Regions from separate parts of the Oscillibacter sp. GMB15532 genome, predicted to be linked through region 2. Evidence: predicted binding sites of a transcription regulator. Region 2 holds the regulator's gene; the other holds the start of a gene.

Region 1 (18,327 bases), on a different contig from region 2:
TATTTTATGAACAGCTACGCCGAGTACTATCAGATGGCGGTGTACTCTACCGATTCCTTTGAGGACAAGGACCGTATTGAATTGCAGTTCATCAGTCCCAGCGGGCGGATTCAGGCCTCCAGCTATGGGCTTACCGTAGGAACCTCTCCCAAAACCGCCGACATTCCCGATGCGGTTTCCACAGGGGAAAAGGCCGTGTTTCAGGGCGAGGACCCCGCCACGGGAGAGCGCATCCTTTCCGTGTCCTATCCGCTGATGTTCAACAGCCGGGTCGTGGGCGTACTGCGGCTGGTGACAGCGCTGCGGGACGTGGACCGGCAGGTGCTTTTGTCCGTACTGGCAGTGTTTTTGATCGCGGCAGTCTGCATGTCTATGGTGGTGGTTTCAAATCTCCTGTTCATTAACCGGGTGGTAGAGCCGGTGGCGGTGGTTTCCGACGCGGCAAAGCGGATTTCTGCCGGAGGCTATGGGCTTCAAATTGAAAACAGGTACACCGACGAGCTGGGCGAACTGGTGAATAACATCAATGACATGTCTCTGAAAATCGGGCGAAACGAGAAAATGAAAACGGAGTTTATTTCCTCCGTATCCCACGAGCTGCGCACTCCCCTCACCGCCATCAACGGCTGGGGCGAGACAATTTTGGCGGACGCCTCCGGCGACCCCGCGCAGCTTCGCAAGGGCATCCGCATCATTTTGCGGGAGGCCCGTCGCCTGAGCACCATGGTGGAGGAGCTTTTGGAGTTCTCTAAAATGGAAGACGGGCGCTTTACCCTGCGGGTGGAAGCGGACGTGGATCTTCGCAGCGAATTTGAGGACGCAATTTTTACCTATCGTGAGCTGTTCCGTCAGGAGGACATTGAGCTGGACTACGACGCAGACGGCGAGGACCTCCCTCCCATCTCCGCAGACCCGGAGCGGCTGAAGCAGGTGTTTTGCAACGTGCTGGACAATGCCGCCAAGCACGGCGGCTCCGGCAAGCGGATTGCCGCCTCCGTGGCTCTTGAAAACGAATACGAGGTAGTCCGGGTCCGGGACTTTGGCCCCGGCATTCCAGAGGCGGAGCTGCCCTACGTGAAGCAGAAATTTTACAAAGGCTCCTCCAAAGCCCGGGGCAGCGGCATTGGCCTTGCGGTGTGCAATGAGATCGTCACCCTGCACAGCGGAAAGTTCGACATTGCCAACGCGCAGGGCGGCGGCACGGTGGTGTCAATCTTCCTGCCAATCGGAAACTGAAAAACCCGTCCTTGCCGTCCGCCGTCTTTTGCGGCGGGCGCGTGGACGTCTTTGCCGCCAGATCACGCGGGCGGCAAAAATATTGTAGAACAAACGTTGCATTTCCATAAATCTTGTGCTATTCTAAGTAACTAGAAAGGACCACACATGGCAGAAAACAACTCCTGCGCCTTCCGCACCAGCATCGGCGGACAGGCTTTGATCGAGGGCATTTTGATGCGCGGGCCTGAAAAGCAGGCCATTGTCGTGCGGGATCACGAAGGAAATTTGGTGGAAAAGGTGGAGGAGCTCCACCTCATCAAGGAGCGGCACCCGTTTTTGGGCTGGCCGCTGGTGCGGGGCACCGTGAACTTTTTGGACTCCATGGTCAAGGGTGTGAAGGCCCTGATGTACTCCGCAGATTTTTACCCGGAGGACGAGGCGGCAAAGCCGTCCAAATTTGATCTGTGGCTGGAAAAGCATTTGTCCAGCAAAAAGCTGGAGGCTATGCTGGTGGCGGTGGCCACCGTGGTGGGTGTTGGAATGTCTCTCCTGCTGTTTCTGGTGCTGCCCACGTTTATCACCGGCGGGATTCTGCACTTTTTCCCCGGCTTCCCCCTGTGGGGGCGCAACGTGGTGGAAGGCGTTCTGAAAATTATTATCTTCATGATTTATCTGGTTGGCTGTTCAAAAATGAAGGATATCTACCGGGTATTTCAGTACCATGGCGCGGAGCACAAAACCATTTTCTGTTATGAAGCGGGCCTGCCCTTGACGGTGGAAAACGTCCGCATTCAGCCCCGGCACCATCCCCGCTGCGGCACAAGCTTTCTCTTTGTGGTGATTTTTGTGTCCATTCTCATTTCCTCCGCGGTGTTCGGTATCTGGCCAATCACCAATGTGTGGCTGCGGACACTGGTGCACCTGCTGCTTTTGCCGCTGGTGGTAGGCATTACCTATGAGTTTAACCGCTGGGTGGGCCGCAGCAGCTCCGGCCTTGCAAAGGCCCTGACTGCTCCGGGCATGTGGATGCAAAACTTCACCACCAACGAGCCGGAGGACTCTATGATTGAGTGCGCCATCCGCTCGCTGGAGCTGGTTTTGCCCAACGAAAAAGGGCAGGACGAATGGTAAGCACAGCTTTTTAAAAAGGATGAAGCAAACGTGACCAAGACCTATAACAATTTATACATGGACCTTCGTGCCGGTTTGAAAGCCGCCGGGGTGGAAATGGCCACGCTGGAGGCCCGGGAGCTGACGTGCTTTGCCACCGGCAAAAGCCGGGAAGAACTGGTGCGGGACGGGGCGCTGTACGCCTCGCCGGAGCTGGAGCAGCGGGCCCACGACCTGCTGGCCCGGCGGCTCGCGGGAGAACCGGTAGCATATCTTGTGGGCGAGTGGGAATTTTTTGGCCTGAGCCTGGACATCTCCCCCGCCGTACTGATTCCCCGGACGGACACGGAGGTGCTGGCCGCGCAGGCCATGGAGTTCTGCGGCGCGCTTTCTGAGTGCCGGGTGCTGGATTTGTGCGCCGGCAGCGGCTGCGTCGGCCTTGCCATCGGCTGCCGGGTCCCTCAGGCCCGGGTGGTGCTGGGCGAGCTGAGCGAGGCGGCGCTGAAAATCTGCCGCCAGAACGTGAGGCGCTGCGGCTTGTCCGGAAGAGCCGTCTCCATGCAAATAGACGCGCGGCAAAAGCCCTCCCCCGCTCTGGGGGAGTTTCACTGCATCGTGTCCAATCCCCCCTATATCCCCGCTGGGGACATTCCTTCGCTGGACGCGGCGGTGCGGGACTATGAACCCCATCTTGCGCTGGACGGCGGCGCGGACGGACTGGACTTTTACCGTGACATTGTAGAGCGGTGGCGGCAGGCGCTGGCCCCCGGCGGGCGGCTGTACTTTGAGGTGGGCATCGGGCAGGCGGACAGCGTTCTGCGCATCATGCGCACCGCGGGCTTTGGGGACATTCAGGTGGTGAAGGACACGAACGGCATTCCCCGGGTAGTGTTTGGAACGCTGTGCGCAGAGATTTAAGCCGTATCCGTAGCCGCCCCGTGCCAATGGGCGCCTGATTGAGCGCATGAAGAGAGTTTTTACAGCACCGTCCGAAAAATAAGGAGGAAGAAGACTATGGCAAAAGATAAAGCAGCCGCATCCTCGCTGCCGGATAAGAAGGCGGAAATCGCCTCGGACAAGGATCAGGCCATTAAAAGCGCCATCGCCCAGATTGAGAAGGCCTATGGTAAAGGCTCCATCATGCGGCTGGGCGACCGGTCCAATCTGGAGATTGACACCGTGCCCACCGGGTCGCTGGCGCTGGATCTGGCGCTGGGCGTGGGGGGACTGCCCCGGGGCCGCATTATTGAGATTTACGGGCCGGAATCCTCCGGCAAAACCACGCTGGCTCTCCATGTGGTGGCGCAGGCCCAGAAGAAGGGCGGCGAGGTGGCCTTTGTGGACGCAGAGCACGCGCTGGACCCCACCTATGCCCGCGCCCTTGGAGTTGACATTGAAAATATGCTGATTTCCCAGCCGGACACCGGCGAACAAGCGCTGGAAATCACCGAAGCGCTGGTGCGCTCCGGCGCCATTGACGTAGTGGTGGTGGACAGCGTGGCCGCGCTGGTCCCCCGTGCGGAAATCGAAGGCGACATGGGCGACAGCTACGTGGGCCTTCAGGCCAGGCTGATGAGTCAGGCCCTGCGCAAGCTCACCGGTGCCATCGGCAAAACCAACTGCATCGTCATCTTTATTAACCAGCTCCGGGAAAAGGTGGGCGTTACTTACGGAAATCCCGAGGTCACCACCGGTGGCCGGGCGCTGAAATTCTACTCCTCCATCCGCATCGACGTGCGCCGCATCGAGGCTCTGAAAAACGGCACAGAGTTGATCGGTAACCGTACCCGGGCCAAGGTGGTAAAGAACAAAATGGCCCCCCCGTTCCGGGAGGCGGAGTTCGACATCATGTACGGCGAGGGCATTTCCCGCAGCGGAGAACTGATTGATTTGGGAATCAAGCTGGACTTGGTGCAAAAGTCCGGGTCTTGGTTCTCCATGGGGGAAACCCGCATCGGTCAGGGCCGGGACACTGCCAAAAACTACCTTCGGGATAACCCGGAGGTGATGGAAAAGCTGGAAGCGGATATCCGCGCCAACTTTGACAAGCTGCTCACCGGCCAGTCCCGCGTGGCAGCCAAGGCGGCGGGCCGGGCCGTGGATGTGGACGCGGACGATTTCAACGATGAAACTTGACCGTTTAGAGCGGTCTAAGCACGTTTCCGGACGGGTTCTTGTGTTTCTGGAGGATGGGACGCTTCTGAAAGTCACGGAGCAGGAGCTGCTGGACTTTGGCCTGCGGGCCGGAGACGAGCTGGACGAGGAGACGCTGGAACGGCTGAAGTCCTCCGCCTCCGGCTCCGATGCAAAGGCCCGGGCAGCGGAGCTGATCGGGCGGCGGGCCATGTCCCGTCGGGATTTGGAGCGGAAGCTGACGGAAAAGGGCGCGTCACAGACGGAGGCACGCTACGCCGCCGAATGGCTGGAAGCCATCGGCGCGCTGGATGATGGGGAGTATGCCGCCCTTCTGGTGCGCCACTGTGCGGAAAAGGGCTACGGTCCCGCCCGCTACCGGGATGAGCTGTATAAACACGGCGTTCCCCGGGAGCTGTGGGAGGACGCGATGGCCTCGGCCCCAGACCCTGAGACACTTGTGGCGGCGTATTTGCAAGACCGCTTTCGCAAGGGTCCCCCGGACGAGCGGGAGCGGCGGCGGGCCGCCGACGCGCTGGCCCGCCGGGGCTTTGGCTGGAGCGACGTGAGAACCGGACTGTCCGCTTGGGCAGAACTCCCGGACGATTCCTGAGTATTCCTTTTAAAAAGGCATTGTCTGCGCCAAAACAGGCCGGAGTTGTTTTAAAAAACTTTACGAATGCAAAAGCTCTGTAAAAACAGGCAAGTCCGCATTGTAACAATCAGGCCGCGTCAAAACCATCAGGACACACTGGGCCGCGCTCTTGGCGCGGCCCGCAAATCGAAACCCATGCAATGGAGGAGCTATTTTGAAGTACAGTGTTGCGTTTATTTCCCTTGGCTGCGCAAAAAATCAGGTGAACTGCGAGCAAATGATGGCCACCGTCACCGCGGCGGGCCACACCGTTGCCGCCGCGCCGGAGGGCGCGGATGTGGCGGTGGTAAACACCTGCGGCTTTCTGGCCTCTGCCTGTGAGGAGGCCATTGACAACATTCTGGAGATGGGTGCGCTGAAAAAGGCGGGAAAGGTCCAAAAAATTCTCGTCACCGGCTGCATGGCCCAGCGGTATCAGGAGGATGTGCTGGGCGAACTGCCGGAGGTGGACGGCGTTCTGGGCACCGGAAGCTACGGCGACGTGGCCTTTGCTGTGGATGCCGTGATGGCCGGGGAGCGGCCCTGCCGCTTTGGCAGCATCCATACGGCGGAGCAGGAGGGAACCCGTGTTCTCTCCACTCCCGGCTGGTACGCGTATCTGCGGATTGCAGAGGGCTGCGACAACCGCTGCGCCTACTGCGTCATTCCCTCTTTGCGGGGAAAATACCGCAGCCGCCCCATGAAGCACCTTCTGGAGGAGGCCCGGGACCTGGCGGACCGGGGCGTGAAAGAGCTCATCGTCATTGCGCAGGACATCACCCGGTACGGCACGGACCTGACGGGAACGCACCAGCTCGCCCCCCTGCTGCGGGAGCTGTGCAAGCTGGACTTCCACTGGATTCGGCTTCATTACCTCTACCCCGATGAAATCGACGACGAGCTGATGGAGGTCATCGCTGCTGAGCCGAAAATTCTTAAGTATATTGACCTGCCCATCCAGCACTGCAACGACAGAATTTTAAAGGCCATGAACCGCAGGGACACCAAGGCAGCCATGCTGTCCCTGCTAAACAAGCTGCGGGCGCGCATCCCCGGACTGGTGCTGCGCACCAGCATCATCGCGGGACTGCCCCTGGAGGACGACGCGGCTTTTGAGGAGCTTTGCGAATTTCTGCGGGAGACGAAAATTGAGCGGGCGGGCGTGTTCCCCTTCTCTCCCGAGGAGGGAACTCCTGCCGCTAAAATGGACCATGTAGACGAGGCAGAGGCCCGCCGCCGGGCAGAACTGCTGGTGGATGTACAATCCGACGTGATCGACGGATACAACGAATCCGTCCTCGGCTCCGTGCGGGAGGTGCTGTGCGAGGGCTTTGACCCCCAAGCCCAGCGCTATTACGGGCGCAGCTATGCCGAGTCCCCGGATATTGACGGGCGCATCTGGTTTGACGCGGACGAGGCCCGTCCCGGAGAATTTGTAAACGTCCGCCTCACCGGCACCACGGACGGCGAGCTGACCGGAGAAAAGGAGTGAGCCACGGTGAATTTGCCGAATAAGCTGACCCTGCTGCGCATTTTGCTGATTCCGGTGTTTATGGGGGTGCTGTACTGGGGCTTTCCCGGCGCGAATTACGCGGCACTAGTGATTTTCATCCTGGCAAGCCTCACGGATTTGCTGGACGGCCACATCGCCCGGTCCAGAAACCTCGTCACGGACTTCGGCAAATTTGCGGACCCTCTGGCGGACAAAATGCTGGTCACAGCGGCCATGCTTTGGTTCGTGGAAATCGGGCAGATGCCCGCATGGGCGCTGCTGATTGTCATTTGCCGTGAATTTGCCGTCAGTGGGCTGAGAATGCTGGCGTCCGACGCGGGGCGGGTCATCGCCGCCGGCTGGTCCGGCAAGGTGAAAACCGCCGCCACCATGGTGTGTCTCGTGCTGATGTTTTTGCCCATCCCAAAGGTGCTGAACACCGCGTGCGTGTGGGTGATTGTTGTGACCACCCTGTATTCCGGCGTGGAGTATTTTACCAAGAATAAGGACGTATTTCGGTCCATGTGAGTAAAGGGTCGGGGGTTTCAACTTTGTTGAAACCCCCGACCCTTTTTGCGTTTCTACACAGAAGCTTCCGAAGCTGCCCCGTGGAAATGAGCCGTTTTAAAAGGAGCACGGGCGCACTTGCGCCCACTGGCACGCTTTTACGCCCCGGGTATGGGGGATGCAGCAACGGTAAAAGTGGAGGGCTTTTTATCTGGGACGGATAGTTCCTTTGCGCGACAGCGGGAGAACATAAACAGACTTTCCCAGGAGGAGGCAAACGGACCTTTATCAAGGAGATACCAGCCTCCATTCACCGGCGAGAACAAGAAAGCCCTGTCCCTCTGAAAATTTGCGACAGCACTTCCCCCGCCGAAAGAGTGGCAACTCCCTCCGGGTCGGTGATCACGCCCCCGTCAAGCGCCCAGCGGAACACGCCGCCGGAAAACGCCGTATAAACCTCCCACGGCTTTCTAACCGGCGCGTAGCGTGTGTACCACGCGGGGCAGCGCCGCATCACCATTTCTGCCAAAGCCAGCGCTTCGCAGCAGCCGGTATCACCGGGCGACAAGGCGCTGAGCTGAACGCCCCCTCCCGGGCAGCCCGCCCGGCTGTCGGAAGGCGTGGAGTGGGCCAGAAGAACGCTGCCGTCACCGCAGGTCCCCATGCACAGCCAGACGTGCCCCTTTATGCCGCAAATGTCCCCGGGACGAAGCGAATTTTCCTCCCCGATTTCTGTCAGACCGCCCCAGCCCCGGCGGGCAAAGTCCCCGGCCATGGCCGCAGAGGAGCACACATAACCGGGAAGGCTGTCCCGGTCATGGAGGGTGTTGTACACCGTCCAGCCCAAATAGCCGGAGCAGTCCAGCCCCGCGTAGTAATAGACGTTTTCACCCAATACAGGATAATAGTCCCGATAAAAATAGCACTTGTTCTGCGCCCTGAAAAACGCGCACCACTCGGGCGCAAGCCCGATGTGGACCGCCTGAGGGCCCGCGCCGGTATCCTCCCGGTTCCAGCCGCCGCCGTAGACATACAGCGCACCCCCCATGGGGGCTAAGGCAGTTGTCAGCAGATTTTTCAGCGTCCGCAGACCGGGGATTGCCCCGGAAGGGCATCCCGTTTTTTGTACATCGGAAAGCGGGGTTTTCATTCGGTTCTCCTCCTCCCCGGCGAGACAGTTTCGCCCGGCTGTTTGGATGTATGCGAAAAAAACCGCTTTCATGCCGCCCGGGAAGGAATGGAACATGTGCATAAACAGGCAAAATGCAGGGGGCTGCGGAATTTATTTCCGCAGCCCCCGATCTTCTCTCCGCCCGCAATGCCTGTGCAGGCCTGCACCATCACATCGAACCAGGCAGGCTTGCAGGTTCTTTCCAATCCGCCTACGGCCGGAGGGACTTTCTCTTGTCAGCCCTTCCAGAGGACGGCCTCTCCCGCCCGCAAAGACGCGGGCACATCGATGATCCGCTGATTGGCGCTGCCCCGGAAGCGCAGGGAGATGTCCTTCAGTGACTGCACAAACTCCCCATCCACCAACACATCGGTGAGCGCCAGTAGTTCGTCCGTTGCCTCGCAGCGGGCGCGGCTCTCCCCCGTCAGCTCTTCCCATGTGTAGCCGGAAAAGGCCCACACGGTTTTCCCGGGGCGCTCTGCCCGGACCCTGCGGATAAAGGGCAGCAGCGCGCGCTGGTTTTCCGGCTCAAAAGGCTCGCCCCCCAGCAGCGTCAGTCCCGCCACATAGGACGGCTCCAGCGCCCGGAGCACCAGCTCCTCCGTCTCTCCGGTAAAAAGCCTTCCGTATTGAAAATCCTGCGCCTCAGAGTTAAAGCAGCCGGGGCAGCCATGGGTACAGCCGGAAACGAACAGGCTGACCCGCACCCCTACGCCGTTGGCAATGTCGCAGGTTTTGATATTGGCATAATTCATGGCATCCCTCGAAAAGTCCCGCCGGAGAACCTCCGGCGGGCTTTTTTTCGTTGATTTACAGATGGAGCACCCGCTCCCGAATCTCTTGGGTCCGGCCCTGATTCCAGAACTGGGTCCCGATATAGCCGCAGGTCCGCCGGGCCACGTTCAGCTTGCTCTGGTCCCGGCTGCCGCACTTGGGGCACTCCCAAACCAGCTTGCCGTCGTCCTCCACAATGGAGATTTCCCCGTCGTAGCCGCAAGTCTGGCAATAGTCGCTCTTGGTGTTCAGCTCGGCGTACATAATGTGGTCGTAGATATACTCCATCACGCTCAACACCGCGGGGATGTTGTCCTGCATGTTGGGGACCTCCACATAGCTGATGGCTCCGCCGGGGGACAGCGCCTGGAACTGAGATTCAAACTCCAGCTTGTCAAACGCGTTGATCTCCTCGGACACATGGACGTGATAGCTGTTGGTGATATAGGCCTTGTCCGTCACGCCGGGAACGATGCCGAACCGCTTTTGCAAACACTTGGCAAACCGGTAGGTGGTGGATTCCAGCGGCGTTCCGTACAGGGAGAAGTCGATGTTCTCCTTTGCCTTCCACGCAGCGGTGGCTTCATTGAGCCGACGCATGATGGAAAGCGCAAAGGGCGTGGCTTCCGGGTCGGTGTGGGATCTCCCGGTCATGTACTTCACGCACTCGTAAAGCCCTGCGTAACCCAGAGACAGGGTGGAATACCCGCCGTAAAGCAGCTTGTCGATGGTTTCTCCCTTATTCAGTCGGGCCAACGCGCCGTACTGCCACAAAATGGGGGCCGCATCGGAGAGAGTGCCCTTGAGCCGCTTGTGGCGGCACATCAGCGCCCGGTAACAAAGCTCCAGTCTCTCAGAGAAAATCTCCTCAAACCGGGCCATGTCTCCATTAGAGGACAGGGCCACATCCACCAGATTGATGGTGACCACGCCCTGATTGAACCGACCGTAATACTTGGGGCTTCCCGTCTCGGGGTCCACATAGGGTGTGAGGAACGAACGGCAGCCCATGCAGGTATAGCAGTGCCCCTCTCCATTTTTATCAACCTTGTTCTGAAGCATGACCTTTTCGGAGATATAGTCCGGCACCATCCGCTTGGCGGTGCATCTGGCCGCCATCTCCGTCAGATAGTAATAGGGTGTTCCGGGGCGGACATTGTCCTCCTCCAGCACATAAATAAGCTTTGGAAATGCCGGGGTGATCCACACCCCCGCCTCGTTTTTCACGCCCTGATACCGCTGGGTCAGCGTTTCTTCGATAATCACCGACAAATCCCGCTTGGTCTGGGGATCGGACACCTCGCCCAGATACATGAACACCGTCACAAACGGGGCCTGCCCGTTGGTGGTCAGCAGCGTCACCACCTGATACTGGATGGTCTGCACTCCCCGGCGGATTTCCGCGCGAAGACGCTTTTCCACAATCCGGTTCAAAACCTCTCCCTCGGGGTGGCCGCCCATGGCGGCGGCCTCCGCCAGCACGTCACCCCGGATTTTCTCCCGGGAAACCTGCACGAAGGGAGCCAGATGGGCAAGGGAAATGGACTGCCCGCCATACTGGCTGGAGGCCACCTGGGCAATAATCTGGGTGGCGATGTTGCAGGCGGTGGAAAAGCTGTGGGGCTTTTCAATCAGCGTGCCGGAAATCACCGTACCGTTTTGCAGCATGTCCTCCAGATTCACAAGATCACAGTTGTGCATGTGCTGGGCGTAATAGTCCATGTCGTGGAAATGAATCACGCCCTCCTCGTGGGCCTGCACCACTTCCGTCGGCAGCAGCAGGCGCTTGGTGATGTCCTTGGACACCTCGCCCGCCATATAGTCCCGCTGGACGGAGTTCACCGTGGGATTTTTATTGGAGTTTTCCTGCATAACCTCCTCGTTGTTGCACTCGATGAGGCTGAGAATCTGATTGTCGGTGGTGTTGGCGGCCCGGGCCAGCGTCCGGGTATAACGATAACGGATATAGCGCTTCGCCGTTTCATAGGCACTGTGGCGCATCAGCTCTGTCTCCACCAGTTCCTGAATTTCCTCCACATTCAGCGTCCGGCCAACCTTCTCCGCAGTAGTCTCCACATTCAGCGCGATCTGCTGCACCTGTGCGTGGGACAGCTCCGGCGTCTGCCCGCCTGCAAAGTTCGACTTTTCCACCGCCGCTGCGATTTTTTCCCGGTCAAAGCCCGCTTCACTGCCGTTTCTTTTGATAATTTTCATGATGTTTCTGCCGCTCCCTTTTGTCGAAAAGCCAAAATAGTTCTTCCCAACTTACTTTTATGTCAACCAAACGGTTTTATAACAACCACATTATATAGTGTGTCATCCCATTTTGCAATACCCTATTTAGTATTTTCTTCGAAAATTTCCACAGTCTTCTGTTCCGTCTGCACTTCGGCAAAGCGGCGGTCTGCCCTGTGCTTGGCCCAGAGGTAGCAGAGCACATGGATTAAAAGGGTCACTATCCATGAGACGGGATAGGACCAGTAGACACACTCCGGCGTGTGATACGCCGGAATCTGAAAGACCGTGGCAACCCACACAAGACGCAGGACGCAGGCCCCCATCAGCGACACCATCATGGGCATCACGGAGTAGCCAATGCCCCGCAGAGCACCCACCATCGTGTCCATCATGCCGCAGATAAAATAGGTCCCGCAGATAATGCCAAGGCGCACAAAGCCAGCCTCCACCACCGCCGGGTCCCCGGAGTAGATTCCAAGCAACAGCCGGCCCCCCTGCCACGCGCCCACGCCCAGCACCAGTCCCGTGGCCGTTACACAGCCCAGCCCCGTCAGCAAAATGCGGTTGACCCGGTCCAGCCGTCCCGCACCCACGTTCTGGCTGGTAAAGGACAGCGTCGCCTGATACACCGCGTTCATCGCCACGTATACAAATCCCTCGATATTGCTGGAGGCAGCGCTGCCCGCCATGACAATCTCCCCCAGAGAGTTGACGGAGGACTGAATGACCACGTTGGACAGCGAAAAAATGATGCCCTGCACTCCGGCGGGCAGACCCACCCGCAAGATGCCCACAAGCTGCTCCTTGTGAAATCGCAGCGCCCGCAGGTCCAGATGAAAGCTCCCCGTCTCCCGCATCAGGCAGGAAACCACCAGCGCCGCGGAAATGCACTGGGACACCACGGTGGCAATCGCCACGCCCGCCACGTCCAAATGAAACACGATCACCAGCAGCAGGTTCAAAACCACATTCACCACGCCGGCCAGCAGCAGGTAATACAAGGGACGGCGGGTATCTCCCTTGGAGCGCAGAAGGCCCGCGCCGAAGTTATAGAGCATCAGGGCGGGCATCCCCAAAAAGTAGATCCGCAGATACAGCACCGCCAGATCCAAAACGGCGGGAGGCGTCTGCATCCAGACCAGCACCTGCCGCGCCATGGCGACGCCCACCACAATCAGCACCATACCGCTGCAAAATGCCAAAAGCATAGCCGTGTGGACCGCCCGATGGAGCTCCCGCTCCCGCTTTGCCCCGAAATATCGGGCCGCCAGCACGTTTGCGCCCACGGAAAGCCCGACAAACAAATTTGTCAGCAGATTGATCAGCGCCGCGTTGGACCCCACCGCCGCCATAGAATTATCCCCGGAAAACTGCCCTACCACAATCACGTCCGCCGCGTTGAACAGCAGTTGGAGTACGCCGGAGGCCATCAACGGCACGGCAAAGCGCAGCATTTTTTTCAAGATTGGCCCGCTGCACATATCAATTTCATAAGCCTTCGACTTTAACATAGGGTTTGCCGTCTCCTCATTTTCATGCTTTTGCATGGTGTTCCCGCAAAATTCGCGGCGGCAAAGGCTGCCGCCGCGAGTTGCAGTGATGCTATTTATCAATCATCAGGTTCCATTCGCCAGCGCATCCAGCGTTTTTCTCAAATCCTCCGGGTCATAGGGCTTGCGCACAAAGCCTCTGGCACCCAGACGCAGGGCCTTTTCCTCGCTGTCCAAATTATCCGCCTGGGAAAGCACCAGCACCGGAATATCCCGCAGAGCCGGGTCCTGCGCCTTCTTTTGCAGAAATTCGTACCCGTCCATAATGGGCATGATGATATCCAACAGCACCACGCCAACGTCTTCCCCGCTGCGCAGAGCATCCAGCCCCGCCTTGCCGTTGGACGCCTCCAGAATGCTGTATTGGTGAGAGAGCATCTTCTCCAGCACCAGTTGGTTCACCCGGTTGTCCTCCACAATTAGGAGCTTGCGGCAAGTACGGCAGCCCAATACCCGCTGCTGCCGGGGCGGCCCGAGCTCCTCGCTGGGGACGGCAGCGGGCACCATGCAGCCAAACTCGGCAGGCAGCTTCAACCGGGAAATATCCCGAAACAGCGCCAAAAACAGCTTGCGGCTGTCCTTGCGCCCCATGTAGCAGACGCTGACCATCAGGCTTTTGATCCGGTAGGAATCCATATACCGCCGGATGACCAGCTCCTGCCGTTCTCCCGTTTCCGAAGCGGCGTCCATGGCCATTAGAAACGCGGGACGGTCCCGCTCCTCCAGCCAGTCGGTAATCAGCTGCCCGCTGCGGAACAAAAGCTCGGGAGAGCTCTCCATCAGACGGTAATACCCGTCGTTCACGCTGAGAATCTCCGCCGCGTCGCCAAACTGCTCGAACATGGCCGCCGCGTCCATCCTCCCCCGCATCATCCTGTCATAGGCCTTTACCGCGTCCCACACCGCCCGGGTGTCCGCCGTTTTGTCAAAAATCCGGGGCCGTTCGGGAGCGAAAGTCGACCGGTATCGCTTCAGCAGGGAAAAAAAGTCGTCCTTCGGGACAGGGCGGGAGAAATAGTACCCCTGCACCCGGTCACAGCCGATGGAGCGCAGATAATCCACATGGGTCTGTGTCTCCGCCCCCTCCGCCACCACGCTCATCTCCAGCCACTTGGCCATGCGCACGATGCTGCTGACCACGCAGTTGGTCCGCTCGTCGCTGCCAACGCTGCGGATAAAGCCCATGTCCAGCTTCAAAGACGACACCGTCATATTCATCAGCATATTCAAAGAGGAGTAGCCGTTGCCAAAATCGTCAATCAAAACGGCAAAGCCCGCTGCGTTGAGCTGCCGTGTCAAATCCAGCATCTGACCCGGGTCCTCCATATAGACGCTCTCCGTCACCTCAATCCGAAAGACGGCGGGGTTCACATCGTACTTTTTTGCAAGTCCTGTCAGCAGCCCGCAGATATCCGCGCTGTAAATATCCAGCCGCGACATGTTGGCGGAAATGGTCACGTCGGGATAGCCCGCCGCCTTCAGCTCCGCCAGATACTGAAACACCTGCTCCCAGACATACTGGTCCAGTCGGTTGATAAAGCCGTTTTTTTCAAGGATGGAGATAAATTGATTGGGGAGAATCAGCCCCCGCTTGGGGTGATCCCAGCGCACCAGTGCCTCCGCCGACACGGGCGCGTTGGACGACAGGCTGAAAATCGGTTGAAGATACACCTGAAACTGCCCCTGCTCCAGCGCCTCATACATCCCGGAGGCCACCTCCTGCTCCCACAGCAGGCTCCGGCGCAGCTCCTCATCATAGAGCGCCACGCTCTTGTCGCTGCGGCCGGAAACGGTTTCCTGCGCGATTTGCGCGCGGTCACACAGCTCCACCACCGGAAGCGTGGGATCGTCGATTTCATAGACGCCGCAGCACAAATGCAACGCGTATTTCAGGTGCAGCCGCCGCATCAGATCGGCGCCCAGCCGGTTAAACCGGGAAAGCTCCAGTTCCTCCGTGCGGCACAGCATCACAAACCGGTCCCCACCCACGCGGCCCACGTGAATCACGCCCCGCATCGCGGACAGCTTTGCCGCCAGATTCCGCAAAAGCTGGTCGCCCGTGGCCCTGCCGAAAAGATCGTTGAACACCTTGAAGCGGTCCATGTTTAAAAAGATGATGGACAGCGACCTCGGCCGATTATCCTGTTCCATCTCCGCCAGCGTGTCCCGTGCCTTTTTTAAAAACGGTTCCCACTGCAAAACGCCGGTCAGCGGGTCCAAATCCCGATCTCTCCAGAAAAGATTCACCAGATTCTGCACCTGGCAGGCGAGAATATCCGGCTCTCTGGACTCCTCAAAAAACGCGGCGGCGCCAAGGCTCAGCGCCTTCAGCTCGTCCTCCGCCGTCCCCATGGCAACCACGGGAATCGACTTGAGCAGCCGGTTCGTATGAAGAAAGTGCATCACATCAAACCCGCTGAACTCAAACAGGCGGCATTGCAGCACAATCGCGGCAAAATCCTGCCGCGTCCGCAGGATGTCCACCGCCATTTCCCCGTCCAGCGCGGACGTGACGCAAAACGTGCCATGCAGGACCCCGGCAGTCTGCTGACGGCGCTCTCCATCCCCGTCCACCAGAAGAATTTTCTGTTTCTTCCGCGTGTCCTTCACGTCTCTCCCTCTCCTCCGGCGGGACGAAACCGCCCCGTTTTCTTATCTGCCCACCGCATCAAATGTCCGGCGGCCAAGCCCAGCGCCAAACCCAGCGACGCGCCGGCCAGCACATCGCTGGGCCAGTGCACATATAAATACAGCCGTGAAAAAGCAATCAGGGCCGCCAAAACCAAGACGGGCCCCAACAGTCTGCCGCGCTTCTCCGACAGCAGAGCGCCCACCGCGGCAAAGGACGCCGCCGCGTGCCCGGAGGGAAACGACCAGTCCTGCGGCCGGGAAATCAAAAGTGTTACCGCCGGATTCACGTCGCAGGGCCGCACCCGGGCAATCAGCGGCTTGAGAATCCCGTTGCAAAGCAGCACATCTAAAAGCAGCGCCAGCGCCAAAACCGCGCCGGTACGCCGATATCTCCGCATAAAAAGCAAAATTGCCGCCAGCGCAATCCAGATTTCTCCGTGATTGCACAGCGCGCTGATCAGCGGCATCAACCCGTCCAGAAGCTCCGTCCGGCAATTCTCCTGTATCCAGTTTAAAACGCCGAATTCCAGCTCCCTCACCCGCACACCTCTCCCATACGGCCGGCGCAAAATCGGCTGCGCCGGAAAGCTTTCAAAGCCCCCGTACAAAGCAATGTCGTCCACTGTGGCCATTGTACCATCTGCTTCCAATTTTGAAAAGGATTATTTATGCGCAATTCCACCAAAGTCAAACGAGTTTCAATTGCTTTGCCCTAAATTCCACCAATTTTTATGTTTTGCACAAAAATGCAAAAAAAATTTGGGAATACAGTTGACATCCCCTTCATATCGTGATAGGATACCTCAAAATTGGATCGCTCAGATAGAGGCGCGAGGTCCATCAGTACCGTGAGTAAGTCGGCAGGCAGCCGCCGCGGGAAAGGGGACGTCGCCGAAGGATTTTGGAGCTGCCTGCTCCAAGACACCTGGGCCGGCGGGGAATACCCGACGGACTGTCACATTTTTTGTGAAGCGCTATCATGGCTGAATCGGGCAGTTCTGCCTGCTTTTTCCACGGGTCGCTTTGCGTCAAAGCGGCCCGTTTTTTGTCGTTCTCCTTTGCGGCGTGGGGAGAGGGATATTCAGTGCCCGCCGCCACAAAATACCATTGGTTGAGTTGAAAGGAAGGATCTTTTATGAAGAAGTTTTTTGCTCTTGTTCTGGCTCTGGCCATGACTGCGTCTCTTGCCGCCTGCGGCGGCTCTGCCCCGGCGGCCTCCGGCTCCGGTGCGGCTGCCGGTTCCTCCGCGTCCTCCGCCGACGGCGCGGTCCCCTCCGGCGTGGAGGACGGGGTGCTGACCGTGGCCATGGAGTGCGGCTACGCGCCCTACAACTGGTCCCAGCCGGATGACTCCAACGACGCTGTTCCCATCCGGGACACCAGTGAATACGCCAACGGCTACGACGTGATGATGGCCAAAAAGCTCTGCGAGGCCAACGGCTGGGAGCTGGAAATTGTCCGGCTGGAGTGGGAATCTCTGGTACCCGCCGTTCAGTCCGGCGCCGTGGACGCGGTGATCGCGGGCCAGTCCATGACCGCCGAGCGGGCGGAGCAGGTGGACTTTGCAGGCCCCTATCTGTACGCCTCCATCATATGCCTGACCAAGGCAAACAGTGCCTTTGCAAACGCCAAGGGCATCAGCGACCTTGCCGGCGGCTCCTGCACCAGCCAGCAGGGCACCATTTGGTATGAAACCTGCCTGCCCCAGATTGAAGGGGCCGATATCCGCACGGCTGCGGAATCCGCCCCCGCCATGCTGATGGCGCTGGAAACCGGCGCGGTGGACTTTGTGTGCACCGATATGCCCACCGCACAGGGCGCGATGGTGGCCTATCCCGATTTCAAGCTGCTGGACTTCTCCGGCTCCGGTGACGACTTTGAAGTGTCCGACGAGGACGTGAACATCGGCATCTCCGTCATGAAGGGCAACACCGTGCTGAAGGACGCCATGAACTCCGTCCTCTCCGGCATGACTGCCGACGATTTCAACGACCTGATGGCGCAGGCCGTGGCGGTGCAGCCCATCGGGGCCTGAGCCTCCCTGTCCGGGCGCGCCCGCTGAATACTGAGAGAACGAGGGAACCATTATGGACTGGTCAAGATTTCCACAACTGGCCGCCGACATTACCGACCTCTGGGCCAAATACGGCACGGTGAGCTATCTGGGCGGCATCCGCCGCACGCTGATTCTGGCCGTGGTGGCCACGTTAATCGGCTGCGTCATCGGGCTTGGCTGCGGTATTTTGCAGACCATTCCCAGCGCCAAATCCGACCACCCCGTCAAGCGGCTGGGTCTGGGATTGGTGCGGGTGCTGCTGCGCATTTATATCGAGGTTTTCAGGGGCACGCCCATGATTTTGCAGGCAGTGTTCATTTACTACGGCCTGCCCTATTTCACCAACAACTCTCTCCGCTTTGAGGGTATCTGGACCGTGGCGATTCTGGTGGTATCCGTCAATACCGGCGCATATATGGCCGAGTCCGTCCGGGGCGGCATTCTCTCCATCGATCCCGGCCAGACGGAGGGGGCCAAGGCCATCGGCATGACCCACTTCCAAACCATGCTGGGGGTCATTCTGCCCCAGGCCCTGCGGAACATCATGCCCCAGATTGGCAACAACCTGATTATCAACATCAAGGACACCTCCGTGATGTTCATTATCGGCTTTACCGATTTTTTTGCCGCCCACAAGGCGATTTCCGGGGCCACCTTCACGTATTTTCCCTCCGCCACCATCGAAATGGCGGGCTATCTCACCATGACCCTTGCGGCTTCTTTCCTGCTGCGGTGGGTGGAGCGGCGGATGGACGGGTCCGACAGCTACGAGCTGGTACAGACCGATTCTCTGACCATGACCGCCGGAACCTA
Region 2 (13,770 bases):
GGGCCAGCGCGGGGTTTCCAAGGGGATGGGGAATCGCAATGGTGGGAACGATTCTGTTTGCGCCCACCGTCATGGAGATCGGCGTGACTGTGCACATATGCACCACGGGAATACCCGCCCGCTCAATCTCTTTTACCATCGTTGCACCGCAACGCGTGCAGGTACCTCATGTGCTGGTCATAATGACCGCGCTTACGTTGGCCTGAAGAAGCTTCTGCGCGTATTCGGCGGCAAATTTTTTGGACGAGGCCACGGCGGTGCCGTTGCCCACGGTGGTATAGAAGAAATCGTGCAGCTTGCCGATTTTGCCCTCCCGTTCAAACTCCCGCAGAACGTCCACGGGCAGCACGCGGTTGGGGTCCTGATTGGCATAGACGGGATCGTAGCCGCCGTGGGCGGTTTCGTATGTTTCCTCCGTCAGTCTCTCCACACCCTGAATGTTGTATTCGCCGTAATGCGAGGCGTTGGAGGACTCAATATGGTCCGGATTCCCTTTGGGGACGATGCCGCCGGAGGTACACAGGGCCACGATGGCCTTACTCAAATCCTTTACGGCCTTGTTGGGGGCCACCCGGTCAAAGGACGGCATGGGATACTCGGTGGTAAAGGGCTTTCCCGAAAGCTTTGCCACCAGCATATCCACCGCCCGCTTGGAGCCGCGCTCCTTGTCAAAGAAGTTGCGGCGAATGCCGTTGGGCAGGTATCCGTCCTCGCAGGAAGCGCCAATTTCCTCGCCACGCATCAGCTTCATGGCAAGCTTTGCCATGGCGGGCGCGGCCTTGCGCATACCGGCGGCACTGTTGGTGGTGGCAATGATCAAAACCTTGGTGCGCAGGTCCGCACCGGGGTTTTCCTCGTACATACCGGTGAGAACGGGAATCCCCAGCTCGTCCTGAACCGCCTGGCAGATGTTGGAGCAGGCGTAGCCGTACCGTCCTGCGTTGAAGGCGGGACCGGCGATAAACAGGTCCGGCTTTGCCGCCTTGACCCATTCCAATACCTGTGCCTTGGCGTCCTTCTCATGTTCGGCAAAATAGGAGTCGCCGCAGACGATGGTCTGCACTACCTCTGCCTCGCCCTTCCATGCCTGATTGAAGGCAAGGCCGGGGCCTACATGGCCTTCCCGCAGCTCGGGCGGCACATGGGCCATTTCCTCGCCGCCGATGTTGGCAAAGAACTGGTTGATATAGTGTACGACACGATAACTCATGCTTTTCTCCTCCTCTCCTTATCTGGCGCTCAGGCGGTTAAAGCCCATTTCGTTGGTGGCGCCGGTGATGACCTGAAGCTCCGCCTCAATGGACCCGTCGGGCCTCAGTGACCCGGCGTGCCCGCCCGCGATTTTGTCCACGTAATCCAGCATCCCGATGACCTTGTCAAGCTTGGGAAGGATCACCACCTGATTGGCGTTTCCTCCGGTGACCACCGCATCGGCCAGTGCGTCCGCGTCGGCCAGGGACTGGGACTTGCCGTCCTGTCCGGCGTATTCATCGGTAATCAGAACGGTGCGGATGCCCTTTTGCTCGGTCTTCTTGCAGTTCATGATCAGGTCCGTGTCCGGATTGCCGAAGCCCTCCTCGGAGACAACCACGCCGTCCAGATCCAGCAGTCGGGCAAGCTTGGAGGCCCAGTCAGAGGAGCGCTGCTTGTCGGCCAGATACACGTTTTCGTTGGTGATGATGTTGCACACGTAGTTGATGGTCTTGCCGTGCTGCTCGAACAGGTCCGCCACCACGGGGTTGTTCTGGTGGTGATAGGTGGTGTTCTTGTCGCAGGCGGACACGCAGTTGCCGGAGATGATGGCCCCGTCCATGGTTTCGGTAGGGTTTAAAAGCGTGGAAATAATTTTCTTGGCGTCCACGCCGTAGACATAGGTGTCGTGGAGCAATCCCTGACTCTGGAGCATGTGGACATAGCCCACACGGGGAAGGTCGGGGAGCTTTTCCATGCCCTCCTTCACGCCGTAGGTCTCAAACTCCCGCGTCTCGTCGGGGGTCACGTCGCGGCCAAGCTCCCCCACAAAGGTGGCGGCCCGCAGGCCCGCCATGCGGACCGCGTGCTCGTACTCGTGCTGATGGACGCCCTCCATCGGCTCGCACAGCAGGACCAGGTTCAACAGCTTTGAGAACGGGGTGTAGTCCGCGCCGGGGCCGGTCATGTCGATGATGCCCTCCTGAAAGCCCACGATCTTGCCCGCGGTGACAATGGCCATGCCCCGCAGCACATGGGTTTTTCCGGAGCCAACGGTATCCACCTTGGCGATGACGCCGGGAAACTCGCCGCCGGGACCATCTACCTTCACGCGGGGCTCGATCACATCCTTCACCGGGGTAATGCGCACGCTCTCGCCGGGTCTTGCGATGTCAAAGCTCGCGGACTTGATGCAGGCTTTCGCATCGTCGTCTTTGAAGATAAAATCCATGACTTCATCGGCATTGACAAAAAGCGTTCCGTTTTCTACCTTGCATTCCTTTGAAAATTGAATGTCCTGAATCTGGATAAAGCCCAATTCCAATTTCAAAGTGAGCACCTCCTTCTTTTCATTTTTATTTGCGTGCGTTACTAAGTCCTGCCGCAGCGTCAAAGCCCAGAGCGCCGGAGAGCAGGGTATAGTCAATCAGTTGGAAATCCTCCAGCACGCTCTTCGTAAGCGTACGGCGGCGGGGCGTAAGCTTGTCGCATACCTCGATGCTGCCCGCAATCAGTCCCGCCTGCTCCACCGAAAATTCCCGGGGGGCTTTGGATACCACCACGGATTTATAGGGCGTTTCGTTGGGTTTCACGCTGCCCGCCAGCGGGTGGGTATACAGAGTATGCCCGGCATACACCATGTCCCGCGCCTTCACCAGAATCTCCCGCAGGGTCAGTTCTTCCGAAAGGAGAATTTCGTATCGCTCCGCCATGCATGCTTTTACAAGGGGATTGTTTGTCAAAATCAGATATTGCCGCTCGCTGGTCACAGCCGCGCCCCCTTCCAAAGCAAAAACAGAATCGGACAGCACAAGCTCGTGCTGCCCGACTCTGTTGATTTACCTGAGAGATTCCCTGCGAAACGCAGGTTGCTCCTTCGGCGCTTTCGCTTTCCAGAGAGTTGTCGGGCTGCAGTCCTTTCGCCTGAGATGTTCATATCGCGCCGGCAAGCTAGCAATACTTATACCTTCGGCCCCGCCTCTAATGGGCAGATCTCCTGCAACCGTCATCCAAATCATTCAATTTTTCAAACCGGGCACTCGCCCCGTCTTTATACCCATTGTAAGCGCCCCATCTCTTGGGACGCAAGAAAAAAAAGCCATTTATAATTTTCATCTATATATTCAATTCAGCAAATTGACGGAGTAGACAATTGGGGATTTTTCAAATTTTCCCATAGGAATTCCAATCCTTTGTTGATTTTTTCACAGCGCCCCCGCGCTTTTATTGGCGCATTGCAGTAGTTTTCTCAAGAATATTTCATATTTTTTCTGCGTTTTGCACAATTTCAAGGCGCTGATTCCGAGCTGCGGAGATAAAATCCCTCAGCAAAGCTGTAAAACACCTGTGCGGAGGGAGAGAGCACGCTGTTTTTTCGGCGGAGCAGATAGAGCTTGCGCCGAATCCGGATACCGGGCAGCTCCAGCGTCAAAAGCTTTTCCCGCTCCTCCGCCGCGCTTTTGGAGAGGATGGCAACCCCGGCCCCTTCCTCCACCAGCCGCTCCACCTCCTCGTTGGAGGAGGCCTGCGCGGCAATATTCACACCGTTGGGGTCCACGCCCATGGCCCGGAGAAACAGCTCTGTCTCCCGACGGGTGCCGCTTCCCTCCTCCCGGACCACGAAGGGCTCCCGGGCGGCGCGGCGCAAAGAGACACCCTCCTCCCGCCAAGTCCGGTACTTGGGAAGATTCGGGGCCACCAGCACCAGTTGGTCATTGGCAAACTCCCGGGCGACGTACTTGCCGCCGGGAAGCGTGCCGCAAAAGCCAATCTCCGCCTCCCGGTCCGTTACCTGACGGACCGCCCCGGCGCTGTCCGTGATGCGTAGATCGAACTTTACGTCGGGGTGACGCTTTTGGAACGCCGAAAGCAGCCGGGGCAGAAAATACCGCCCCGGTATGGTGGACGCGGCGATGACCACCGTGCCGGACAGGTCCGTTGCAAACCGGTGCAGCGCCTCGCCCGCCTGCTGGCGGAGGGTCAGGATCTGCCCGGCATATTCAAACAGAAGCCGCCCCGCCTCCGTAAGTCCGGCCTCACGGGTAGTGCGGGCGATGAGGGTCAGGCCCAACTCCCGCTCCAGCGCCGTCACATGCGCGCTGATGGTGGGCTGGCTCACACCCAGCGCCTCCGCCGCCCGGGAAAAGCTGCCCGTCTCCACCACACGGGAAAACGCCTCCAACTGCCGAAAATCCATGGGTATCTCCTTTCGCGGGCGCGGCAGAGGCCGCGCAGCTCCGCAAAAATTTGTTTGGGATAAAGCCGCCAATTAATTTCTTTTTTAACCGGAATGGTTTCAAAATATCCGAAAAAAGGGACGCCGCGCGTTGGCGCGGCGTCCCCTGGCGGGAATATGTGGGAATCGAACCCACCTGGGCAGCTCTTCACCACCCTCACCGGTTTTGAAGACCGGGGGGCACACCAGCACCCATCTACTCCCACGAAAATCGCCGCTTCCACGGTCGACGGCGCTATTGTAGCACGTCCTTTGCGAAATGGCAATACCCAACCCAAGCAAGGTTTTTTCCGGCCCTATGGGCGGCCCCGGGCGGGCTTTCCGGCAAAGAAGCAGCGCTCAAAGCCTTGGAAAACCAGGCTTTTTCGCTCTACGGGCACAGAAACTGCACGGCGCCCGCTTTACTGTGCGTTGTCCGCCAGAAAGCTTTTATCCGCAAGGCGGCGGAGGTCGCCCTCCTTTTTCGTCACGTGGAAGCGATCCAGATATTCAAGCACCGCGAGGGCATATTTCCGGGAGGTTCCCAGCGCATCCCGCAGCTCCGCCAGCGTAATCGTCTCCTGCTCGGCGAAGTGGTCCCGGACCGCGCTTCGCGCCCGCAGCCAAGCGTCTTTGTGATAGCAAATCTGGGGAGAGAGCATCACCAGCTCCCCGCCGGTAAGGACGCTGTCCAGCACCTGCTTGGCGTCGGCAGCTTCGCCCTGCGAAAATTGGGCCAGCATTTCCTCCGTGGTTGGCGGCTCGATGCCCGCCTTGCGGTAACTCTCCAGCAGCCGTTCCCGGATGGCGCTCTGCTTTTTTGTGAACCGGACGGAAAACTCCGCCAGCGCATACCGCTCCGCCGTCCGGCGAATGCTCCCTTCGGCGCAGAGCTGGCGCAACAGCGCGTCCGCCCCGGTCTGGTCCATGGATTTAAATAGCTTTTGACGCAGCTCGGCGGCCTTCATCCCGGCGTGGAGGGGGTTTTTCCGATGATAATCCTCCAAAAGCCCCCGGCAGGCGTCCCGCACGCCGTCCATCACGCCGGACGATGCAAACCGGCCGGGCAGCGGCTCCACCAATCGGCCCGCCGACACCAGCTCTCCCAACAGCGCTTCCAGCTCCTGCGGGTCCATTCCAAGCTTAGACGCCAGCTTGTCGGTTTGGGGCAGCGCTGTGCCAAACTCCGCCGCCACCTGCACCACCCGGTCGCCGCCGGAGCCGCTTTCCCGGATGCGCAGCGCCTCCAGTACCGTGGAGTCTCCCCGCTTATGCCGCTTGGGCGCGTCGTCTAAAATCAAGCCGCCGCCGATGGTTTCCAGCGGCGAAAGAAAGCGGACCACAAACCGGTCCCCGTTTTTCGAGGCAATCGGCTCCGTCAGCCGGAGCTGGGCATAGCAGCTTTCACCGGGGTCCAGCCCGTCCCGGTCCAGCAGCACTACCTTGGCAAGCAGCACCGACGCGCCGTGATACAGGTGAACCTGAGAGTCGTTTAAAATCACCCGCTGGGAAGCACGCAGGTTCTGAAGCCGCACGTCCAGCATCAACGAGGTTCGCAGGCTTCCGGGCCTTGCCACCGCGTCGCCCCGCTGCACGTCCGTCCGCTTCAGGCCCGCCAGATTCACCGCCACCCGCTGGCCCGCGTAGGCAGTTTCCACGTCTTTTCCGTGGACCTGCAAATTCCGAATCCGAGTTTCCGCTCCGGAGGGGGCAAGCGCCGCCACATCCCCCTCGTGCATGGCCCCCTCAATAAGGGTGCCTGTCACCACGGTGCCGAAGCCGTCCACGGAAAACACCCGGTCCACCGGCAGGCGGAACGCCACCCGCAGGTTTTTTTCCCGGGCATCCAGTACCAACGCGTGGAGGGCCTCTTTCAGCTCCGGAATGCCCTGCCCCGTATAGGCGGAGACGGTGAGGATGGGCTTGCCCTCCAAAAACGTCCCCTGTACCCGCTGGGCAATTTCCTCCCGCATCATGTCCAGCCATTCGGGGTCCACCATGTCGGCCTTGGTCACGGCCACAAGACCGTCCCTGATGCCCAGAAGCGTCAGAATGCCAAGATGCTCCACGGTCTGGGGCATGAAGCCCTCGTCCGCGGCCACCACCAGCATGGCAAGGTCGATGCCCCCCGCCCCCGCAAGCATATTTTTGATAAACTTTTCATGGCCCGGCACGTCCACAATGCCCGCCTGTGTGCCGTCGTCAAAATCCAGATGGGCAAAGCCCAGCTCAATGGTAATGCCCCGCTTTTTCTCCTCTTGAAGCCGGTCGGTGTCGATGCCGGTGAGGGCCTTGATCAGCAGGGTTTTTCCGTGGTCCACATGGCCCGCGGTACCGATAATCACATGCTTCATCGCAGGCACTCCCGCAGCGCATCCACAATACAGGAAAACTCGTCCTCCCGCAGCGTCCGCGCGTCCAGCAGATAGCGGTCATGGGCCACCCGGCCGATGATAGGCCGCTCCCGCAGGCGCATGGCAGTCTCCAGCGCGTCCACGCCGTCATGTCCGGGCGTCACCGCCACGGCAAAGCTCGGCAGTGTTTGCGTTGGGACGCTGCCCCCGCCCACCTGATCCTCCTCGGGAACCACCTCCGCGTCCACACCTGCCTCCCGCGCCAGCGCGCAGAGCCGCTGGGCGCGCATCCGCAGCGTTTCCGGCGATTGTGCCAGCATGGCAAGGGTGGGCAGCTCTGTTTCCGCAGTTTCCTCCACATAGGCCCGCAGGGTGGCCTCCAGCGCTGCCAGCGTCATTTTGTCCACGCGCACCGCCCGATAGAGGGGATGCTCCCGCAGGAGCGAGAGAACTTCCTCCCGCCCCACGATAATTCCCGCCTGCGGACCACCCAGAAGCTTGTCCCCGGAAAAGCAGACCACATCGATGCCCGCCGCCACGGATTCCTGCACCGTGGGTTCGTCCCGCAGGCCCAGCCGCGCCAGATTTAACAGCGAGCCGCTGCCCAAATCCTCAATAACCGGAAGGCCCCGGCTGCGGCCAAGCGCCGCCAACTCCGCCGGGGGCACAGCTTGAGTAAAGCCCACCACTCGGAAATTGCTGGTGTGAACCTTCATCAGCGCCCGGGTATCTGGACCGATGGCTTTTTCGTAGTCCCCAAGACGGGTTTTGTTGGTGGTCCCCACCTCCCGCAGCCGCGCGCCGCAGGTCTCCATAATCTCCGGAACGCGGAAGGAACCGCCAATTTCCACCAGCTCGCCCCGGGAGACGATTACTTCACCCCCCTCCGCCATGGCGGAAAGAATCAGCAGCACCGCGGCTGCGTTGTTATTCACCACAAGAGCGCTCTCCGCACCGATAAGGCGGGTTAAAAGTCCCTCCACATGGGCACAGCGATGCCCCCGGCAGCCGCCCTCCACGTCATATTCCAGCGTGTTGTAACTTCGGGCAACGTTTTTGGCGGCCTCTGCCGCCCGCTCGGACAGGCACGCCCGACCCATGTTGGTATGCAGCACCACGCCGGTGCCGTTGATGACGCTGCGCAAAGACGGCAGCGTATCCCGCCGGGCAACCGCCTCCACCGCGGCGCACAGCGCCGCTTTATCCGGCGGCGGTTCCCGCCCGCCAGCCAATATCTCCCGCCGCAAATCCTCCAGCACGGCGCGAACCGCGTCCGTCACCGTCCGGGCGGGATATTTCTCCGTCAGAGCCTGCACAGACGGCTCCCGCAGCAGCTCGTCCACCTTGGGAATGGCCCGCAGGTATTCCTGATTCATGTCACGCGCCCCCTCCGCTCCCCACTTTTGGGGGAGCGCACATTTTTTAAGTACGCCCGTCAGACGGCCTTCAGCGCAGCCGGATACGCGCGCCCCCGGTATAGGGCTCCACCCCGCCGATACGCTGGGCGCTGGGAACGCAGTCCTTCAGCTCCGCAAAAAGCGCGTCTGCGTCTTCCGCCGCCACGGCAATCAGCAAGCCCCCGGCGGTCTGGGGATCGAACAGCAGGTCCTGCTTGGCAAGTTCTGTGTCACCCACGTCCACTCCCGGCTCGGCGAAGGTGCGGTTGCGGTACATTCCGGCGGGAAGAATCCCCATCTTCGCCAGCTCCAGCGCTTCGGGAATCAGGTCAATGGCTCCCACGTCTATGGTCATGGTCACGTCGCTGCCCTGCGCCATTTCAAAGCCGTGACCCAGCAGGCCAAAGCCGGTAATATCGGTGCAGGCGTGAACGCGGTACTTCACCATGGCGTCCCGGGCGGAGCGGTTCAAGGTAGTCATCAGCCGGTACATCAGCTCCGCGCCCTCAGAGGAGAGCATCTCCGCCTTCTGCGCCGTGGACAGCACCCCGATACCGATGGGCTTGGTCAAAAGCAGCACGTCGCCGGGCTTCGCTCCCGAATTGGTGAGCACCCTGTCGGGATGGACAAAGCCTGTGACGCACAGGCCGTATTTCGGCTCGTCGTCCAAAATGCTGTGGCCCCCGGTGATCAGCGCCCCCGCTTCGTATACCTTGTCATACCCACCCCGGAGCATCTGGTGCACCGCTTCTTTGGGCATGGATTCCGGCACGGCCATGATATTCAGGCACAGCTTGGGTTCTCCGCCCATGGCGTACACATCGGACAGTGCATTGGTGGCCGCGATCTGGCCAAAAAGATAGGGGTCATCCGCGATGGGCGGGAAAAAATCCACCGTCTGCACCAGAGCCAGCTCGTCACTGACCTTGTAGACCGACGCGTCGTCGCTCTTGTCAAAGCCCACCAGCAGATTGGGGTCGCTGTGGACCCGGATGCCCTCCAGCAACTGGCTCAGCACCCCCGCGCCCACCTTTGCGCCGCACCCGGCGCACTTTGCCAGCTTTGTCAGCTTGACATTCTGTTCTTCCATGGATACGCCCCTTTCCCGGCTTCCAAAAAAAGCCGTCCCGTTTGCTTTCAACATACCATGCGCCCCGCCCCCTGTCAACGCATGGCAGACGGGTGGCGATGGGTGAAACACGGAAAAAGACTGCATAAAAAATGCGCGGGAGAAACATTTTTCAATCTCTCCCGCGCATTTTAATTCGGAAAATTAAAATTTTTCAAATCCGGCGCAAGTAGCTCCGCTGTTTTGAAAGCATACTCGTAAGACAACATTTACCTGATATTTATGGGAAGAAGTCATCCTTGTTCGTCTTTTTCATCTTCATCCAACTGCTTTTGAATTTTCGCCTGTTTTTTCTGATTGAGATAAGCAAAGAATGCCTGCACAGCAAACGTAGAAGCAGTTGCGCTGATAAACGTAATTGCCAGCACCGCGATAAAATAACCCATGCCATCCTCTTTATAGCGCTGTGCGTATTGTGCATAGTTCAAAACACCGTTGATTGCCGTTACTGCTGTTCCCGCCATCAAGCTGTTCACCAAAAGCATCCCCTTGGTCCGCTTTCCTTCGCCGTATAAGTCAAGGCCCAGCGTCATGTATCGGACAATCATGTACAAGGACATTCCGAAAAAGCAGATCGCCTCAACTGCGTATTGCTTAAACGGAGCATTCAGAAAAAATTGCTGTACGAGGATTGATAACAAAAGCACCGTCATTAAAATACCGTTTGCTTCACTGTTTATTTTACGGCGCTGCGCCGCAACTCTTTCGTCTTGCATATTTTGTCTTTTCATTTCGATTCCTCCCAGAATAAATCGTTTAGTGTTTTGTCAAGCGCCTTACAAATCGCGATGCAGAGGTTCAGCGTGGGGTTATAATCCCCTGATTCTATCAGCCCGATGGTCTGGCGGGTAACGCCTACGGCTTTTGCCAGGTCATCTTGTTTCATGTCCGATTCCATGCGAGCAATTTTCATTCTCTTGTTTTTCATAAAATGCCCCCTTTCATAGTCACAGTATATACTATACATTTCTTAATGTCAAATATATATTGCATTCCATCGCAAAAGCCGGGGAGCAGAATGGTTTTTATCCTGCTCCCCGGGTTTTATTTATTTTTTCATGTGGCAGCCCCGCCCGCTCTATTGCGGCGCGACGCTTTACGTCTAATTTTGACGCTGCTCTTACACCGAAACGGATTCGGACAGCTCCAGTCCCGGGTTGTGCTTGAGCAAAAAGCCCACGGACCACTCGCCACCAAAGGCCACGAGATGTCTGCCCCGGAAATCTTCCAGAACCTCCGCACCCATGCACAGCGTCAACTCCTTCGGGTCCTCCACGGGGCTTGCGGAAATGCGGCGCAGATGCTCGTAAGGCAGGCCGTACATATACAGCTCCACGCCGTATTCGTTTCTCATGCGATACTCGAACACGTCGAACTGCAACGTGCCCACTACGCCCACGATGACTTCCTCCATGCCCGCGCCGGGAACCTTGAATATCTGGATAGCGCCTTCTTGGGCAATCTGCTCCGTCCCCTTAATAAACTGCTTGCGCTTCATGGTGTCCTTGGGGCTGACCCGCATGAAATGCTCCGGCTCGAAAGTAGGGATGCCGGAAAAACTGAACTTTTTTCCCGGCACGGTAATCGTGTCTCCGATGGAGAAAATGCCGGGGTCGAACACGCCGATGATATCGCCCGCGTAGGCTTCGTCCACGATCTCCCGCTCAGCAGCCATCATGGTCTGAGGCTGGCTCAGGCGCATTTTTTTGCCGGTCTGCATGTGATAGACCTCCGCGTCCCGCTCAAACTTGCCGGAGCAGATGCGCATGAACGCAAGCCGATCCCGGTGGGCCTTGTTCATGTTGGCCTGAATTTTGAACACAAAGGCGGAGAAGTCGGGGGAAAACGCGTCCACCACGCCGCAGTCCGCCGTGCGGCTCAGAGGTGCGGTGGTCATACGCAAAAATTCCGCCAGAAAAGGCTCCACGCCAAAGTTGGTCAACGCAGACCCGAAAAACACGGGGCTGAGCTTTCCGGCGCGGACGGCTTCCATATCAAATTCCCGGCCCGCACCCAGCAACTCCACCTCGTCCCGCAGGGTGCTCCAGCGCTTTTCGCCGATCAGCTCGCCCACCTTGGGGTCTTCCAAATCCACCTCGGTGGCCTCCGCCTTTTTCCCGTGGCCCTCGCCCTGAAAAAAGAGGATACGGCTCTTTTCCCGGTCGTAAACCCCGGCAAACTCCCGACCGCAGCCGATGGGCCAGTTGACCGGATAGGTGTCGATGCCAAGCTCCCGCTCCACCTCTTCGCACAGCGCAAGAGGGTCCTTCGTCTCCCGGTCCATCTTGTTGATGAAGGTGAAAATGGGGATATTCCGCAAAGCGCAGACGCGGAAAAGCTTGCGGGTCTGCGGCTCCACGCCTTTGGCCCCGTCGATGACCATGACGGCGGAATCCGCCGCCATCAGCGTGCGGTAGGTATCCTCGGAGAAATCCTGATGGCCCGGGGTATCCAGAATGTTGATGCAATACCCCCCGTGCTGAAACTGCATCACCGATGAGGTAACGGAAATGCCGCGCTGGCGCTCAATCTCCATCCAGTCGGAGGTGGCGGCCTTGGCCCGCTTGCCCTTCACCTCACCGGCCTGGGCAATGGCGCCGCCGTACAGCAGAAATTTTTCCGTAAGGGTGGTTTTACCGGCGTCGGGATGCGAAATAATCGCAAACGTGCGGCGCCGGGAGATTTCGTCTTTCAGGGCGGACATGGCGTTACTCCTTCGTTCTTATGAATCTGATGAACCTTTTTAATTTATCACATCGCCGGGTGCTTTGCAAGTTATTGTCCGCAATTCCGGCGGGAAAATCAACTTTTTCGGCGTGTCTCCGCTGAAAAGTCTGAATTTTTGTCCAAAACGGGCAAAAAGAGGCCCCGGGCGCGGCCCGGGACCCCTATTTCTCTATGGCATGCGCGCCGGGAACCGCGTTTCCTACCGCGTAAAAAGGGTTTATTGCTCTGCCAAAAGCTTGTTCAGCTCCGACATGAAGGTATCGATGTCCTTAAACTGGCGGTAAACGGAGGCGAAGCGGACATAGGCCACCTGATCCAGCTTGCGAAGCTTTTCCATCACCAGCTCGCCGATGTGCTCCGTGGTGATTTCCCGGTCCAGTCCGTTTTGCAGCTCCTGCTCCACCTCGTCGGCGATGCGCTCCAGTTCCGCCAGCGGCACGGGCCGCTTCTCACAGGCGCGGATCATGCCGCCCAGAACCTTGCTGCGATCAAAGCTCTGGCGGCTGCCGTCCTTTTTCACCGCCACCATGGGCAGGCTTTCCACCGTCTCATAGGTGGTGAACCGGTTACTGCACGACAGGCACTCCCGCCTGCGGCGGATGCTGGCCCCGTCGTCGGTGGGGCGGGAATCCACAACCTTGCTCTCGGCGAACCCGCAATAGGGGCATTTCATCGGGCGTTCTCCTTCCTGGCGGCAGGGCCTGTACATTCCGGCCCTGGGGCGGAAGCATCACGGGGCAGGCCGCGCCGAAAATTATTCTTTCAAGCACAGTATACCACAACGCAAAGCGTTGTGGTATACGTCAATTGCTTTTTATAAAAATTTTTTGGCCCCTTTGCATTAAAGGCTCAGGGCATCATTGGCCTCTCCTGTGAATCGAAGGCATAGACGACGTGCAGCGTCCCCTCAATCCGGCATATTTTTGCAAAGCAGAACAGCGGCGTAAGCGGAAAGGGCTTTGCCGGGTCATAGGGGATTGCCACCAGCAGCCGCCCCTCCCCCTGCTGGGTCAGCACACCGGAAACACCTTGCAGCATATGGGAAAGCCACGGGGATTTCAGCAGCCGCTCCGGCGCGGGGACCCGTTCCCATGCCCGCTCTCCCTCCCGCCGCGCGTCGCAGCGCAGAAGCTTTCCAAGGTCCGCCGTCTCCCGGCGGCTCAGTCTGCGGCGGATGGAATATGCCCCGCCCTCCGGCGCAAGAACGCCCAAAAGCATTTCGGCCTGATCCCCTACAAGATATGCCCGCAAAAACGCTGGGCCGGGAATACGGCACGCGGCGCGGTAGTCGGCGTACATCCCGGCTTCGGTCACGCTCAGCTCCCCGGCGGCTCTGCCGTCCAGATACAGCGGATACTTGTCCATGGCGGCTTCCTCTCCCTTCGGGCGGCGCGGGACCGGCCCACGAAGGGCACAAAAAAACCGCCGCCTGCGCTATCCTATGCGCGGGCGGCGGGCTTTTATGTATGCTTGTTTTTTTATGCGTTCGTTTCTATGTCAGCTTACAGAATAGCCTCCACGCACCAAAAGCTTTACCCCGTCGGACCCGGCTTTTACCGTCCGTCCTTCCACGGTTGCCATGTACAGGTGGTTTTTCACCAGCGCGCTGCCGTTTTCCAGAACCTCGGCGGTGGTTTCATCCACAAGACCCGGAGAAGAAGCCGCGCCGCAGGAAGCCGTGCCCGCCCGAAGCAGCACCTCCGCGCCCACAGAAAGGTTCAATGTCCCGCCCTTGGACAAATCCACCACGGTGAAGCT

The links. Region 2 encodes NrdR, which represses ribonucleotide reductase genes. Its sites were predicted from a motif close to CACNANATNTNGTG; they were not measured.
Region 1: the regulator NrdR is predicted to act here: its motif matches at 11,340-11,353, upstream of nrdD (anaerobic ribonucleoside-triphosphate reductase).

What each region holds. Positions count from the first base shown of each region.
Region 1 is NZ_JBEVTO010000001.1:337,029-355,355, forward strand. It holds gene ABVS15_RS01550 (ATP-binding protein) at 1-1,236, shown strand, start outside; gene ABVS15_RS01555 (DUF1385 domain-containing protein) at 1,384-2,349, shown strand; gene prmC (peptide chain release factor N(5)-glutamine methyltransferase) at 2,380-3,246, shown strand; gene recA (recombinase RecA) at 3,343-4,464, shown strand; gene ABVS15_RS01570 (regulatory protein RecX) at 4,454-5,074, shown strand; gene rimO (30S ribosomal protein S12 methylthiotransferase RimO) at 5,271-6,587, shown strand; gene pgsA (CDP-diacylglycerol--glycerol-3-phosphate 3-phosphatidyltransferase) at 6,594-7,115, shown strand; gene ABVS15_RS01585 (hypothetical protein) at 7,405-8,244, opposite strand; gene nrdG (anaerobic ribonucleoside-triphosphate reductase activating protein) at 8,502-9,020, opposite strand; gene nrdD (anaerobic ribonucleoside-triphosphate reductase) at 9,076-11,253, opposite strand; gene ABVS15_RS01600 (MATE family efflux transporter) at 11,376-12,788, opposite strand; gene ABVS15_RS01605 (EAL domain-containing protein) at 12,894-15,437, opposite strand; gene ABVS15_RS01610 (phosphatase PAP2 family protein) at 15,434-15,997, opposite strand; lysine riboswitch at 16,274-16,443, shown strand; gene ABVS15_RS01615 (transporter substrate-binding domain-containing protein) at 16,594-17,493, shown strand; gene ABVS15_RS01620 (amino acid ABC transporter permease) at 17,546-18,327, shown strand, end outside.
Region 2 is NZ_JBEVTO010000003.1:277,787-291,556, reverse strand. It holds gene grdB (glycine reductase complex selenoprotein B) at 1-1,210, opposite strand, end outside; gene ABVS15_RS05730 (glycine/sarcosine/betaine reductase component B subunit) at 1,229-2,521, opposite strand; gene ABVS15_RS05725 (GrdX family protein) at 2,547-2,960, opposite strand; glycine riboswitch at 3,012-3,097, opposite strand; gene ABVS15_RS05720 (selenium metabolism-associated LysR family transcriptional regulator) at 3,479-4,387, opposite strand; tRNA gene ABVS15_RS05715 (tRNA-Sec) at 4,534-4,630, opposite strand; gene selB (selenocysteine-specific translation elongation factor) at 4,828-6,759, opposite strand; gene selA (L-seryl-tRNA(Sec) selenium transferase) at 6,756-8,135, opposite strand; gene selD (selenide, water dikinase SelD) at 8,206-9,246, opposite strand; gene ABVS15_RS05695 (DUF6773 family protein) at 9,519-10,016, opposite strand; gene ABVS15_RS05690 (helix-turn-helix transcriptional regulator) at 10,013-10,213, opposite strand; gene ABVS15_RS05685 (peptide chain release factor 3) at 10,406-11,989, opposite strand; gene nrdR (transcriptional regulator NrdR) at 12,230-12,685, opposite strand; gene ABVS15_RS05675 (hypothetical protein) at 12,862-13,377, opposite strand; gene ABVS15_RS05670 (hypothetical protein) at 13,510-13,770, opposite strand, start outside.